DNA from 3 places in the Buttiauxella sp. BIGb0471 genome. Region 1 is predicted to be linked to each of the others. Evidence: predicted binding sites of a transcription regulator. Region 1 holds the regulator's gene; each other region holds the start of a gene.

What was found. The regulator PurR, encoded in region 1, represses purine synthesis genes. The targets are predictions, from matches to a motif close to CANGCAAACGTTTGCNTG.
Region 2: a site for PurR is predicted at 1,267-1,284, ahead of cvpA (colicin V production protein). Genes of this name have one in related genera too.
Region 3: a site for PurR is predicted at 2,878-2,895, ahead of purL (phosphoribosylformylglycinamidine synthase). Genes of this name have one in related genera too.

The regions. Positions count from the first base shown of each region.
Region 1 is NZ_JANUEU010000001.1:950,971-956,354, reverse strand. It holds gene M2371_RS04470 (C40 family peptidase) at 137-988, shown strand; gene sodB (superoxide dismutase [Fe]) at 1,166-1,747, shown strand; gene M2371_RS04460 (YnhF family membrane protein) at 1,787-1,876, opposite strand; gene purR (HTH-type transcriptional repressor PurR) at 2,173-3,198, shown strand; gene punR (DNA-binding transcriptional activator PunR) at 3,278-4,207, opposite strand; gene punC (purine nucleoside transporter PunC) at 4,323-5,384, shown strand, end outside.
Region 2 is NZ_JANUEU010000001.1:242,249-247,632, forward strand. It holds gene folC (bifunctional tetrahydrofolate synthase/dihydrofolate synthase) at 1-458, shown strand, start outside; gene dedD (cell division protein DedD) at 448-1,176, shown strand; gene cvpA (colicin V production protein) at 1,342-1,830, shown strand; gene purF (amidophosphoribosyltransferase) at 1,865-3,382, shown strand; gene M2371_RS01155 (UbiX family flavin prenyltransferase) at 3,494-4,063, shown strand; gene argT (lysine/arginine/ornithine ABC transporter substrate-binding protein ArgT) at 4,364-5,146, shown strand.
Region 3 is NZ_JANUEU010000001.1:25,805-31,188, reverse strand. It holds gene purL (phosphoribosylformylglycinamidine synthase) at 1-2,789, opposite strand, end outside; gene mltF (membrane-bound lytic murein transglycosylase MltF) at 3,060-4,616, shown strand; gene tadA (tRNA adenosine(34) deaminase TadA) at 4,501-4,971, opposite strand; gene yfhb (phosphatidylglycerophosphatase C) at 5,083-5,384, opposite strand, start outside.

The DNA.
Region 1 (5,384 bases):
AACGAAACAGGAAGAGGAATCGAAAAAGGTTATTAACTTTATTGCGCCTTATGGATTAGAATCGGCGGGTTTCGCAAAATCATACACGGGCATGATGGTATTTATCATGCATTTATTTTAACCAGGGGAATGTCGAGTGGCGCGGATAACAAAAACATCTATCACGCTCTGTGCTCTGCTATTTACCTTGCCGTATATACCATTGACGCAGGCGTCTGAACACGCTCGTCCCGTGGTCGCGCAAAAGGCGCACGTTGTGAAATCCACAACGAAGAGCACAGAAAAGAGCAGTAAGAGTAAACAGAAAACCACTACCGCCAGCAAGAAAAGCACCACCACCAGGACCGCAAGCAAGAAAAAAGAAACCGCTGCCGCGAAAAGTAAAACCGCTAAAAATGCCAGCAGCACCAAAACCAAGAGTCTTGCCAAAACCGACCGCAAAAAATCCTCTCAGCTCGCAAAAGTCCAGCCTGTTACTTTCACCGAAAAATGCAGTAAACCTCGCAAAGGTTACAAAACGCGTTGTGTGAAAGTTAAAGCAGAACATCCAACGACTATTGCTCAGGCGCATAAAGTCCGCGTGCAAAAAGCACAAAAAACGGCAATGAATAAATTGATGGGCCAGATTGGCAAACCGTATCGCTGGGGAGGCACGTCGCCAAATACCGGCTTCGATTGCAGTGGTCTGGTTTACTACGCTTATAAAGATCTGGTGAAATTCCGCATTCCGCGCACCGCGAACGAGATGTATCATCTGCGTGATGCTTCTTCAGTAGACCGTGGCGAACTGGAAACAGGCGATCTGGTCTTCTTCCGCACCCGTGGTCGCGGCACCGCTGATCACGTTGGCGTGTATGTTGGAAATGGCAAATTCATCCAGTCACCTCGCACGGGTCGCGATATTCAAATCACGTCTTTAAGTGAAGATTACTGGCAGCGCCATTATGTGGGTGCCAAACGCGTTATGACCTCAAAAACCATTCGCTAATCCCTCTTCGTAAAAACTCGCACTTGCCCATAAACGGGTGAGTGCGTTTCTCTTTTGCTTTTCCTTTCAATTTGTTAACCTAAACCCGCACTAAAAGTGTTTATTTAACAATAGATACCCTAACTCATTTGAGTCAACGATGCGGCTCGAAGAATGACGGGTAATAAGGAGTTTGCAATGTCGTTCGAATTACCTGCACTACCATATGCGAAAGATGCTTTAGCCCCACACATCTCTGCCGAAACGCTGGAATACCATTACGGTAAGCACCATCAAGCCTACGTCACTAACCTGAACAATCTGGTTAAGGGCACCGCGCTTGAAGGTAAAACTCTGGAAGAGATCGTTCGTACTTCAGACGGCGGCGTATTCAACAACGCAGCACAGGTGTGGAACCACACATTCTACTGGAATTGCCTGGCACCAAACGCAGGTGGCGAGCCAACAGGCGCACTGCTGGAAGCCATCAATAAATCTTTCGGTAGCTTTGCTGAGTTCAAACAGCAGTTTACCGACGCGGCTATCAAAAACTTTGGCGCGGGTTGGACCTGGCTGGTTAAGCAAGAAGATGGCGCATTAGCTATCGTTTCAACGTCTAATGCCGGCACCCCGCTGACCACTGCGGCAAAACCGCTGTTGACGGTAGACGTATGGGAACATGCTTACTACATCGACTACCGTAATGCTCGTGCAGGCTACCTTGAGCATTTCTGGGCGCTGGTAAACTGGGAATTTGTTGCGAAGAATCTGGCAGCGTAATACCTAAATGATATGGGCCGCGATTGCGGCCCATTTTAATCAGTGCAGTACGGCGGTTAGCGCGCCACATACGATCAGTGCCAGAACAATAACCGTTGTGGTGATTGAAAATTTCAAATCTGTACTCATCAATAAACTCCTTTTAATTACCTTACAATCGGTGTGTCAGAGTGATTTTCCCACAACCAGAAATAAAAATCCTCCTGGTTTTAACCTGATATCGCTTTTCCCTCTTCCACTTTTCTTCCGGATAGGCCAAAATCCCTCGCTAATTTATTGCGTACCATCAATTCTATGCCCTCCTTCCGTTTTATGTCGCAATCCCGGCATACCCGCAACCCAAACGTTGCCTCAGGAGTCAGTGTACGCAAACGTTTAACATATTAGTTATCAGGAGTTTACGATATGGCCTGGAGTGAAATTTAATGGCGACAATCAAGGACGTGGCGAAGCGCGCAAACGTTTCCACTACAACCGTATCACATGTGATTAACAAAACTCGCTTTGTGGCGGAAGAGACTCGCAATGCGGTCTGGGCGGCAATCAAAGAATTGCACTATTCACCCAGTGCCGTCGCACGCAGTCTTAAAGTTAATCACACCAAAACGATTGGTCTGCTTGCCACTTCCAGCGAAGCCCCTTATTTCGCCGAGATCATCGAAGCCGTGGAAAATAGCTGCTTTGAAAAAGGCTATACCCTGATTCTGGGCAATGCGCACAACAACTTTGAAAAACAGCGCGCTTATTTATCAATGATGGCGCAAAAGCGCGTCGATGGTCTGCTGGTGATGTGTTCTGAGTATCCGGAATCACTGCTGACCATGCTCGAAGAATATCGCCATATCCCAATGGTGGTGATGGACTGGGGCGAAGCTCGCGCAGACTTCACCGACTCTGTGGTCGATAACGCGTTCCACGGCGGTTATCTGGCCGGGCGTTATTTGATTGAACGTGGCCACCGTGAAATTGGCGCCATTCCGGGCCAAATGGAACGTAACACCGGCGGCGGTCGTCATGCAGGCTTTATGAAAGCGCTGGAAGAAGCCGGTATCGCCATTCCAGAAAACTGGATTGTTCAGGGCGACTTTGAGCCAGAGTCTGGCTACCGTGCGATGCAGCAGATCCTCGGCCAGTCTCATCGTCCAACGGCAGTATTCTGTGGCGGGGATATTATGGCAATGGGCGCGATTTGTGCCGCTGATGAAATGGGTCTGCGTGTGCCGCAGGATATTTCAATTATTGGCTACGATAACGTGCGTAACGCCCGTTTCTTCTCGCCAGCCCTGACCACCATTCACCAGCCAAAAGATTCGTTGGGTGAAACGGCGTTTAACATGTTGCTGGACAGAATCGTCAACAAACGCGAAGAGTCGCAGTCCATTGAAGTGCATCCGCGCCTGATTGAACGCCGCTCCGTAGCCGACGGCCCGTTCCGCGATTACCGCCGCTAAAATAGCGTAGGTCGTACAGCAGCGTCATCCGACAGTTCTGACGTAAATGGTGGATGACGCCTACGGCTTATCCACCCTACTAACTCTGTGAATCAGCGCTGTCAGGCTCCTGCAACCACTCCTGATTCATCGTCTCACTATCTCCCAGATAATCTAATAACCAGGCTAGCGCGGGTGACGCATCATTTTGCTTCCACGTCAGGCAACACGCGGCATCCGGGAATGGGTTATCCAGCGTCAGCTCGCACCATTTACCAGAATCTACCCACGGTCTGGCGATATGCAATGGCACCATACCGATACACAAACCTGCACTCAGGCAATCGGAACCCGACTCCCAGTCTGGCACCACTACACGCCGCTGGTTATCCAGCAGCCAGGTAATACGTTTTGGTAAGGAACGCGAGGTATCTTCCAGAACCAGCGACGGCCAGGCACGTAAGTCGTCATCACTTAATGTACCGCCTTGTACCGCCAGGGGATGATTTGCAGCCACCACGCAACGCCAGCTCAGTGTCCCCATGTCCCGGAAGGCAAAACGCCCACCGACAGGAATGGCCTGCGTTGCGCCAATCGCAACTTCAACGCGCCCATCCGCCAGCGCGTCCCACACACCGTTAAACACTTCCTGATAAATATGCAGCTCGATATCCGGGAAATGACGGTAGAAATCCAACACCAGCTGGCGCGTGCGCTCCGGTTTTACAATATTATCGACCGCAATCGCCAGGTGTCCGCGCCATCCATTTGCGATCTGCTGGCACTGCTGCCGTGTCGTCATCATTTTTTTGATAACAGAGCGCCCTTCCTTCAAAAAAAAGACGCCTGCGGGGGTTAATTCGACATCACGATGACGGCGTTCAAACAGTGGAACTGCCAACCACTCTTCCAATTGCCGTACCGTATAGCTGATGGCAGACGGAACGCGGTGCAACTCTTGTGCGGCACCGCTGAAACTGCCATTGCGCGCCACCGCATCTATCACTTCCAGCGAATATTCAGACCACATTTTTCTGCTCACAAATTTTTTGAACGCAATAGACAAATATTAGCGTTTCACAAGCGTAATTGCACTCCGTACACTCTCGCGGCAATCAACCTGCAAGATAAATCAAGAGAAAAACATGCAACCATCAAAAGGATTTCTTATCTGGCTGGCCGGATTAAGTGTGCTGGGGTTCCTCGCCACAGACATGTATCTGCCTGCTTTCGCGGCTATTCAGCAAGATTTACAGACCGATGCTTCCGCGGTGAGCGCAAGCCTGAGTTTGTTCCTTGCTGGATTTGCGTTCGCCCAGTTAATGTGGGGGCCGCTGTCTGACCATTTCGGCCGCAAACCTGTGTTACTGGCCGGGTTGAGTATGTTTGCCATCGGTTGTATCGGCATGTTGTGGGTCGAAAGCGCCACCGCGCTGCTGGTCCTGCGCTTTGTACAGGCCGTTGGCGTGTGTTCTGCGGCGGTGAGCTGGCAGGCACTGGTGACAGATTACTACCCGGCAAACCGCGCAAATCGTATTTTCGCAACAATTATGCCGCTGGTTGGTTTGTCTCCGGCACTGGCACCGCTGCTCGGTAGCTGGATTTTGACTCACTTCGACTGGCAGGCGATTTTCGCGACCCTGTTTGCTATCACCCTGGTGTTGATGATCCCTACGCTGCGCCTGAAACCACGGACTCAGCATCATCCGCAAACTGAAGACAACAAAGTCAGCTTTATGTCGTTGCTGCGCAATCGCGTATATAGCGGCAACGTATTGATTTATGCCGCGTGTTCCGCAAGCTTCTTTGCCTGGTTGACCGGTTCCCCATTCATCCTGAACGATATGGGTTACAGCCCGGCGGCAATCGGCCTGAGCTACGTGCCACAAACCATTGCCTTCCTGATTGGCGGTTACGGTTGTCGCAGCGCACTGCAAAAATGGAACGGCAAGCAAATGCTGCCCTGGCTGCTGGCTTTATATACGCTGAGTATTTTCGGCACCTGGGCGGTTTCGATAAGCGGTCACGCGACCCTGACGCTGCTGCTGATCCCATTCTGTATCATGGCAATAGCCAACGGCGCAATTTACCCCATTGTTGTCGCTTCCGCACTGTTGCCGTTCCCACAGGCCACGGGTAAAGCCGCTGCGCTGCAAAACACGCTGCAATTGGGCCTGTGCTTCCTGGCAAGTTTGATGGTGTCCTGG
Region 2 (5,384 bases), 710 kb from region 1:
ATGTCAGCAATGAGGCTATTATTCAAGGCATTAAAGAAGCGACGTTACCGGGGCGATTCCAGGTGATTTCGCGTGAGCCGTTGGTGATCCTTGATGTGGCGCACAACCCTCATGCGGCGGCGTATTTGGCCGGGCGTCTGGAGCAACTTCCAAAACGCGGGCGCGTGTTGGCCGTTATCGGGATGCTGCATGACAAAGACATCGCGGGCACGTTGGCATGTTTGTCGCCTCAGGTTGATAGCTGGTATTGTGCTCCATTAGAAGGCCCACGCGGTGCCACGGCGGAACAACTGATTGAACATCTCGGTCAGGGCGAAGTCTATGGCAGTGTGGAGCAAGCCTGGCGTGCCGCAATGAAGGCCGCCACAGAAAATGATACCGTGCTGGTGTGTGGTTCATTTCATACAGTAGCCCACGTAATGGAAGCGTTGGACGCGGAGAAAGCAGGTGGCGAGTAAGTTTCAAAATCGATTAGTCGGAACCATTATTCTGGTCGCACTGGGGGTCATTATCCTGCCAGGGCTGCTTGATGGTCAGAAAAAGCATTATCAGGACGAGTTTGCAGCGATTCCTTTGGTTCCAAAACCGGGTGACACCGATGAGCCAGACATGCTGCCTGCCGCGACTCAGGCACTGCCTTCGCAACCCCCTGAAGGGGCGGCCGAAGAGGTGAGAGCAGGCACAGCGGCAGCACCTGGACTTGATATCGCTTCTTTGCCTGGGGACGGAGCTGCGGGTATTGATGAAGTGCCTGTCAGCCGTGAGCAGCCGAAGCCAAAACCTGTGGCTGAGAAACCAAAACCTAAGCCGGTTGAAAAACCACAGAGCAAAGCTTCCGTTGATCAAACCGAAGAACGTCTGGCAATGATGAACGAACAGCCTCCGGAGCCTGCAAAACCAGCGAAGCAAGAAACTGCCGAGCAAGCACCGACCGGCAAAGCTTACGTCGTGCAACTGGGTGCCTTGAAGAATGCCGACAAAGTGAATGAAATTGTTGGTAAACTACGCGGCGCTGGGTTCCGTGCTTATACCTCACCGTCAACGCCAGTTCAGGGTAAAGTCACCCGAATTCTGGTAGGGCCGGATGCCTCGAAAGACAAACTTAAGTCTTCATTGGGCGAGCTAAATTCGCTTTCCGGGCTGAATGGTGTGGTGATGACTTACACGGCCAGATAAACCCGCATAGGCGGGATTTAGGGCAAATTTTTAATGGCGTTGAGCATTTTTTCAACGCCATTATTTATTTACGCGAGGGAAGGAAATCCCTACGCAAACGTTTTCTTTTTCTGTTAGAATGCGCCCCGAACTGGACGTCAGGGCGATTTGTCGTGGGATTTGTTCATGGTTTGGATAGATTACGCCATCATTGCGGTCATCGGCTTTTCGGCTCTGATTAGTGTTATTCGTGGGTTTGTGCGTGAAGCGTTATCGCTAGTAACCTGGGGCTGTGCTTTCTTTGTCGCCAGTCATTACTACACTTACCTTTCTGTCTGGTTCACTGGCTTTGAAGACGAACTGGTACGTAATGGAATAGCTATCGCGATACTGTTTATCGCGACACTCATCGTCGGTGCGATAGTCAATTATGTGATTAGCGCGCTGGTTGAGAAAACCGGCCTGTCGGGTACAGACAGGGTGTTGGGGATTTGCTTTGGTGCGTTACGTGGAGCACTGATCGTCGCCGCCATTCTGTTCTTTCTTGATACGTTCACTGGTTTTTCCAAGAGTGACGACTGGCAAAAGTCGCAGCTTATCCCGCAATTCAGTTTCATCATCAGATGGTTTTTTGACTATCTGCAAAGCTCGTCAAGTTTCTTGCCCCGGCCATAAGGCAGGGGTTGTGGCTTAATGAGGAAAAGACAACATGTGCGGTATTGTCGGTATCGCCGGTTTTATGCCGGTAAACCAGTCTATCTATGACGCGTTAACGGTGCTTCAACACCGTGGGCAGGATGCCGCAGGCATCGTCACCATTGATGCCTTAAATTGTTTTCGTCTGCGTAAAGCCAATGGGCTGGTGAGCGATGTGTTCGGTGCCATTCACATGCAACGCTTGCAGGGAAACATGGGTATCGGCCACGTACGTTACCCGACTGCGGGTAGCTCTAGCGCTTCTGAAGCCCAACCTTTCTACGTTAACTCTCCGTACGGCATTACTCTTGCACACAACGGCAATCTGACTAACGCCCACGAACTGCGCCAAAAGTTGTTCGAAGAAAAGCGTCGTCACATTAACACCACTTCCGATTCTGAAATCCTGCTCAATGTTTTTGCCAGCGAGCTGGATAACTTCCGCAACTATCCGCTGGAAGCAGACAACATTTTCGCCGCGATTGCCGCAACCAACCGCCAGATTCGTGGTGCGTACGCTTGTGTCGCGATGATTATCGGCCACGGTATGGTGGCGTTCCGCGACCCTAACGGTATTCGTCCGTTGGTGATGGGCAAGCGCGATTTGAATGATGGCCGCACCGAATATATGGTGGCCTCCGAAAGCGTCGCCCTTGATACGCTGGGCTTTGAGTTCCTGCGCGATGTTGCGCCGGGCGAAGCGGTGTACATCACCGAAAAAGGCCAGTTGTTCACACGCCAGTGTGCTGACAACCCGACCAGCAATCCATGCCTGTTCGAGTACGTTTACTTTGCGCGCCCGGACTCGTTCATCGACAAAATTTCCGTTTACAGCGCCCGCGTTGAAATGGGTAAAAAGCTCGGTGAGAAAATTGCTCGCGAATGGGAAGATTTGGATATCGACGTGGTTATCCCGATTCCAGAAACATCCTGCGATATCGCGCTGGAAATCGCCCGTATTCTCGACAAGCCGTACCGTCAGGGTTTTGTGAAAAACCGCTACGTAGGCCGCACGTTCATCATGCCAGGCCAGCAACTGCGTCGTAAATCTGTGCGTCGTAAACTGAATGCTAACCGCGCTGAGTTCCGCGATAAGAACGTGCTGCTGGTGGATGACTCCATCGTGCGCGGCACCACTTCTGAGCAAATTATCGAGATGGCACGTGAGGCCGGTGCGAAGAAAGTTTACCTCGCGTCAGCGGCACCGGAAATTCGTTTCCCGAATGTGTACGGCATCGATATGCCAAGTGCTAACGAACTGATTGCTCATGGCCGTGAAGTTGACGAGATCCGTCAGTTGATTGGTGCCGATGGTCTGATTTTCCAGGATCTGAACGATCTGATTGAAGCGGTTCGCGTTGAGAATCCGGATATCACGCAGTTTGAATGCTCGGTGTTCAACGGTATCTATGTGACCAAAGATGTGGATCACGAATACCTTGAGTATCTTGAGTCACTGCGTAATGACGATTCACAAGCGATTGCCCGTCAGAACGAAGTTGAAAACTTAGAGATGCACAACGAGGGTTAAAGCCATCCTCACCGTAACCCTCTCCCGGAAGGAGAGGGTTACCATTTCTTGCATCCCTGCCCATCTTGCGGCAAAGTCAGCCCAGATAAACTCCTCGGGCGAATGAAAAATATGAAACGGTTAATTGTTGGGATTTCAGGTGCCAGTGGCGCAACTTACGGTGTGCGACTGCTTCAGGTACTGCAACAATTACCGGACATCGAAACGCATCTTATCCTGAGCAATGCAGCCCGCCAGACACTCGCGCTGGAAACCGATATTTCCTTACGAGAAGTTCAGGCCTTTGCCGATGTGGTTCACGACTCGCGTGATATCGCCGCCAGCCTTTCTTCTGGCTCTTTTAAGACACACGGCATGGTGATATTGCCTTGTTCAATCAAAACCCTTTCTGGCATTGTTCACAGCTATACAGATGGCTTGTTAACGCGTGCAGCGGATGTCGTGCTCAAAGAGCGTCGCCCGTTGGTGCTTTGCGTGCGTGAAACGCCGCTGCATCTTGGGCATTTGCGCCTGATGACCCAGGCTGCAGAAATGGGCGCAGTGATAATGCCCCCGATGCCTGCGTTTTATCATCGGCCACAAAGCGTGCAGGACATTATCGACCAGACGGTGAACCGGGTCATCGATCAGTTCGATATTGAGTTACCACAAGATTTGTTTACTCGCTGGAGCGGCGCATAAGCGTGATGCGCCAGTGTGGTGCATCACAAAACCCTGCGCCTCATTATGAGGCGTTTTTGTAACCCCGATCACTTCCAGAACATTTATCCGCTATTTTCCACCGCGAATGCTTTTTCCTCATACCAGACCTGCTATCTTTCATTCTTGTGACAGAGTTGTAACTTTTATTTAACACGATATTGCCCACTTTCTTTCACGCAAGAAAAAGTGGCATGAGAACTGCAACTCTTAAACAGCTACACAAAACAAATACAACACGACGTTACACATAATAAGATAAGTCAAACTTGGGAGTTACGTATGAAAAAGCAAGTTCTCGCTCTGTCTTTACTGCTTGGCCTGAGCGCCACCGCAAGCGTCTTCGCAGCACTTCCGCAGAGTATTCGTCTTGGAACGGACACGACCTACGCGCCGTTTTCTTCTAAAGATGCGAAAGGGGATTTTGTTGGTTTCGATATCGATCTTGGTAATGAGCTGTGTAAGCGCATTAATACTAAATGTACCTGGGTCGCAAGTGACTTCGATGCACTGATTCCTTCACTTAAAGCGAAGAAAATTGACGGTATCATTTCCTCGCTTTCCATCACTGAAAAACGCCAGAAAGAGATTGCCTTCTCAGACAAACTTTATGCTGCTGATTCGCGCCTGATTGCTGTTAAAGGCTCCCCGGTTAAACCGACTCTGGATTCCCTCAAAGGTAAACACATCGGTGTACTGCAAGGATCGACACAAGAAGCGTATGCCAACGCTGAATGGCGCAGTAAAGGTGTCGATGTGGTGCCTTACGCAAACCAGGATCTGATCTATTCCGATCTGGCTGCTGGCCGCCTGGATGCTGCATTCCAGGATGAAACTGCAGCAAGCGAAGGCTTCCTGAAACTGCCTGCGGGTAAAGGCTATGAGTTTGCAGGCCCATCGGTAAAAAACAAACAGTACTTTGGCGACGGCACCGGTATTGGCTTGCGTAAAGACGACGCTGAACTGAAAGCGGCCTTTGATAAAGCGCTGGCAGATATGCGCAAAGACGGTACTTACGACAAATTTGCGAAGAAGTACTTCGATTTTAATGTTTACGGTGAATAAGTTTATCCCGTAGTCTGTAGCCCGGTTATGCTTTGGCGCAACCGGGCTGAATAGAATTGCAATCCAGTTTAAGTTGTCTGCACCCGTTTAGTGCAGTAATTTATCTCTGCACCAAAATGGTGGTTTGCTTGCATCTTGTTGGTGCAGCGTGTTTTTCCTGTTTTGAGACGCGTGGCAATGCTGCGCCATAATGGGGGAAAAAACATTATATTGAGATGCATAACCTGGCATGGAACAT
Region 3 (5,384 bases), 930 kb from region 1:
TGGATTACTGCACCTAACTCTTCATTGAAGAGTGCTGCCAGATGGTCTTTGCCAAGTGCGGCAATATCCGCTTCCACGCCGCAGTGACCAGCGAATGCCATCTCTGCAAGCGTAACCAACAGACCACCATCAGAACGGTCGTGGTAAGCCAGCAGTTTTTGCTCGGCCACCAGCGCCTGAATCGCGTTGAAGAAGCCTTTCAGTTGTTCGGCGCTGCGAACGTCAGCAGGTTTGTCGCCCAACTGGCGGTAAACCTGAGAAAGCGCAGTAGCGCCCAACGCGTTATGACCCGCACCTAAATCAATAAGCAACAAGGCGTTATCTTCGGTTTGCAGCTGTGGCGTTACGGTGCGGCGCACATCTTCAACACGGGCAAATGCGGTGATCACCAGCGACAGCGGAGAGGTCATCTCGCGTTGCTCGGTGCCTTCCTGCCAGCGGGTTTTCATCGACATAGAGTCTTTGCCGACTGGAATTGTCAGGCCAAGCGTCGGGCAAAGTTCTTCGCCCACGGCTTTCACCGCTTCGTACAGGCCAGCGTCCTCACCCGGATGACCGGCTGCGGACATCCAGTTTGCTGAGAGTTTAATACGGTTGAGTGCACCAATTTGCGTAGCCGCAATGTTGGTCAACGCTTCACCGACCGCCAGGCGACCTGATGCTGCGAAGTCCAGCAACGCGACCGGCGCACGTTCGCCCAGAGACATCGCTTCGCCGTAATAGCTATCCAGACTTGCAGTCGTGACTGCACAGTTAGCCACCGGGATCTGCCACGGGCCAACCATTTGATCACGCGCGACCATGCCGGTAACCGAACGGTCGCCGATGGTCACGAGGAACGTTTTTTCCGCAACCGTTGGCAAATGCAGCACACGGTTTACTGCATCAGCAATCGTGATGTTACGGCAATCCAGCGCATCGCCCTTCGCTTTCAGTGTTTCAACGTTGCGTTCCATTTTCGGCGTTTTACCGAGCAGCACATCCAGCGGCATATCAATCGGCTGGTTTTCGAAATGGCTATCGTTAAGCGTCAGATGTTTTTCTTCCGTGGCTTCGCCGATAACGGCATATGGCGCACGTTCACGGCGGCACAGTTCGTCAAACAGCGGCAACTGGTCTGGAGCAACGGCCAGAACATAACGTTCCTGGGATTCGTTACACCACACTTCCAGCGGGCTCATGCCCGGCTCATCGTTCAGGATATCGCGCAGCTCAAAACGGCCACCGCGACCACCGTCACTCACCAACTCAGGCATGGCGTTGGAAAGGCCACCCGCGCCCACGTCGTGAATAAACAGGATCGGGTTGGCATCGCCCAACTCCCAGCAGCGGTCGATGACTTCCTGGCAACGGCGTTCCATTTCTGGGTTGTCGCGCTGTACGGAAGCAAAATCGAGATCCGCATCAGACTGGCCTGAAGCCATAGAAGAAGCTGCGCCGCCGCCCAGGCCAATGTTCATTGATGGACCGCCGAGGACGATAAGTTTCGCGCCCACGGTGATTTCGCCTTTCTGCACATGATCGGCGCGAATGTTGCCGATACCGCCCGCCAGCATGATTGGCTTGTGGTAGCCGCGCAGTTCGACGCCGTTGTGGCTGTTAACTTGCTCTTCGTAGGTACGGAAGTAGCCAGTCAGCGCCGGACGACCAAATTCGTTGTTAAATGCCGCACCGCCCAGAGGGCCGTCGGTCATGATATCCAGCGCGGTCACAATGCGATCGGGCTTGCCGAAATCTTCTTCCCATGGCTGTTCAAAGCTTGGAATACGCAAGTTAGAAACCGAGAAGCCCACCAGACCTGCTTTTGGTTTTGCACCACGGCCCGTTGCGCCTTCATCACGGATTTCGCCACCTGAACCGGTCGCCGCACCCGGCCACGGGGAAATCGCGGTTGGGTGGTTGTGGGTTTCAACTTTCATCAGGATATGTGCGTCTTCCTGGTGATAGTCGTAACGGCCCGCTTCGTGGTCGGCAAAGAAGCGCCCAACCTGTGAGCCTTCCATGACTGCGGCGTTATCTTTATAAGCCGATAACACGTAGTCAGGCGTTTTCTCAAAGGTGTTTTTAATCATTTTGAACAGCGATTTAGGCTGTTCCACGCCGTCAATAATCCAGTCGGCGTTAAAAATCTTATGGCGGCAATGTTCGGAGTTAGCCTGCGCGAACATATACAGCTCGATGTCATTCGGGTTGCGCCCCAGTTTGGTGAACGCATCCTGCAAGTAGTCGATTTCATCTTCTGCTAAAGCCAGCCCTAAACGGATGTTGGCTTCAACCAGCGCTTCGCGGCCCTGCGTTAACAGGTCAACGCTTTGCACTGGGGCAGGCGTGTGATGAGAGAACAGTTGCTGCGCATCGTCCAGCGCACCAAACACGCTTTCCATCATGCGGTCGTGCAGCAACGCGGCAACTTCCTGGCGCTGTGCATCGGTCAATGTGCTGGCAGTGATGTAATACGCCACGCCGCGTTCAAGGCGCTTAACTTTGGCCAGATCGCAGTTGTGGGCAATATCGGTGGCTTTGGAGGACCAGGGTGAGATGGTACCAGGACGCGGCGTAACCAGAATCAGGTTGCCAGTCGGGGCGTGGTCGGCAAGGGTTGGACCATATTTCAACAACCGTTGCAGGCGGGCGTGCTCTTCAGCCGTCAGCGGCGCCTCGAGATCGGCAAAGTGAATATACTCGGCATAAATGTCGCTGACCGGAAGGTTGGCGTCATTAAAGCGGGCCAGTAATTTGTTAATACGAAATGCCGATAAAGCGGGCGAACCACGCAGAATTTCCATCATCAAAGATCTCTCGTCTTCGAAACGCCAGGGGGACGCTTCAGTGGGCGCAAGGGGAAAACGGGCGCCATTATAGAGAATCCGCCGCCATGACGAAACCGTTTGCGTATAAATAAACGCATTAGTTTTCACTGATGGAAATTTAATCAGAAATGTTGAATATGTTGCACAGTGGCGTTTTGTTAAGCAAAATGCGCCACACCTTTTGGGAGCACCTCCACTTTTGAAGCCTGTTGTTAGCGAAAACTCTACGCCTCGTTGCAGATTAACTATTTGAAAAGATTTAAGATTAATTATCTGCTTATCGGTGCCGTAACCGTGTTGCTGGCAGTGGCGCTCTGGCCCTCCATTCCCTGGTTCGGACAAGCCGAAAACCGTATCGCCGCCATTCAGGCGCGGGGGGTTTTGCGCGTCAGTACAATTCAATCACCTTTGACTTATACCCAGTATCAGGGAAAAGAAATTGGTCTCGATTATGAGATGGCCGAACAATTTGCCCGTTACCTTGGCGTGAAGCTGGAAGTGACCGTTCGTCCGAATATTCAAGAGCTGTTTGATGACATTGATAATGACAAAGCCGATGTGATTGCAGCAGGCCTGGTCTACAACACTCAACGCAGCCAGCATTACCAGGCGGGGCCAGCCTACTATTCCGTTTCACAGCAGATGGTTTATCGCATGGGTAGCCCGCGCCCTAAAACATTGGCTGGCGTTAAAGAGAACCAGTTGGTGCTTTCGCCAGGCGTGACCTCGCTCAATGCATTGAAAAAGCTTAAAGAAGAGAAGTACCCAGATTTGAGCTGGCGTATCGACGAAAGGCACAGCAGCACGGAACTGTTGCAACAAGTTGTCGACGGGAAGATCGCTTTTACGATTGCAGATTCCGTCGCGATAAGCACTTTCCAGCGCGTTCATCCGCAACTTGCCGTCGCTCTGGATGTGACTGATGAGCAGCCCGTGACGTGGTTTAGCGCGCTGGATGGCGATGATAGCCTTTCTGCGGCCCTTCTCGACTTTTATAACAAGCTGAACAGCGACGGGACTTTTGCTCGCCTGGAAGAGAAATATCTTGGCCACGTTGGGGATTTTGATTATGTCGATACCCGCACGTTCCTCAAAGCCGTGGATTCCGTGTTGCCTGAGCTTCAGCCATTATTCGAAAAATATGCCACTGAAATAGACTGGCGTTTACTGGCGGCAATTTCGTATCAGGAATCACACTGGGACAACCAGGCTACGTCGCCAACCGGCGTGCGCGGATTGATGATGCTGACTAAAAACACGGCACAAAGTCTCGGTGTGACGGACCGCCTGGATCCAGAGCAAAGCATTGCAGGCGGAAGCCAGTATCTGAAAGATATGATGGCGAAAGTGCCTGATAGCGTGCCGGAAGAAGAGCGGATTTGGTTTGCGCTGACAGCGTACAACATGGGTTATGCCCACATGCTGGATGCACGCCAACTAACAGCGAAGCAAAAAGGTAATCCGGATAGCTGGGCGGATGTTAAAATTCGTCTGCCTCTATTGAGCCAGAAACAATATTACAGCAAAACAACTTATGGTTATGCCCGTGGCCATGAGGCGTATGCGTACGTCGAAAATATCCGCAAGTACTACATAAGCCTGGCAGGGTATTTACTTGAAAAAGAGAAGCAGGAAGCGCAGGAAGAAAAATACGCGCAAGCATATCCTGTCGTCGCGCCTGTGGAGCTGGCTACTCCGCGCTTCGGGCCTTTTCCTTTAGGGCCTTTTTCTCAAGACGACGCGCTCGAAAGAAATCGCTCAGCATTGCCGAACACTCTTCTGCCAGCACGCCCTCAGTCACAGTAACCTGGTGGTTCATGCCAGGGTGTCTGAGTACATCCATTAAAGAACCAATCGCACCCGTTTTGGCATCACGCGCACCAAATACCAGGTTGCCTATACGCCCGTGAACCATGGCTCCAGCACACATGACGCATGGCTCGAGGGTGACATAAAGCGTGGTGTCCAGCAGACGGTAGTTTTGCAAAACAACCCCACCCTGGCGCAGCGCCATGATTTCAGCATGAGCCGTGGGATCGTGTCGGCCAATCGGGCGATTCCAGCCTTCGCCAATCACCTGGTTGTTATGAACCAGCACCGCCCCAACCGGAACTTCACCTTCATCCCATGCACGACGAGCGAGTACTAACGCATGACGCATCCAGTATTCATGGGTAAATTCACTTTCTGACACGGGATTCTCCGGGCACGGCTATATTCGGGCGCGCATTATACACACTCGACGCACCTATAACTTGAAGTATGAAGGATATTATTCCAACTGCTGCAACTGCCCAAGCGGTGTGACGCGCCAGCGGTGCTGGCAAAAATAGAGCAGCGGGTTATCCTGGTTGCTGTCGCTATAACCACTGTAAAGCTGTAGCGGCGTGCCAATTTTTTGTTCCAGTTGCGCCACTTTCTCATGCCCAAGACAGCGCAATGTGAGCACCCACCCTCCATGCGAGCGTTCAATCTGGCTGGCAATTAGCTTAACTTTCGGTAGCCACGGCGTGTCGAAATAAACTTGCTGAACAAGCGGTTGCGGTGAACCCGTGATTAACCAGACATCGGCAT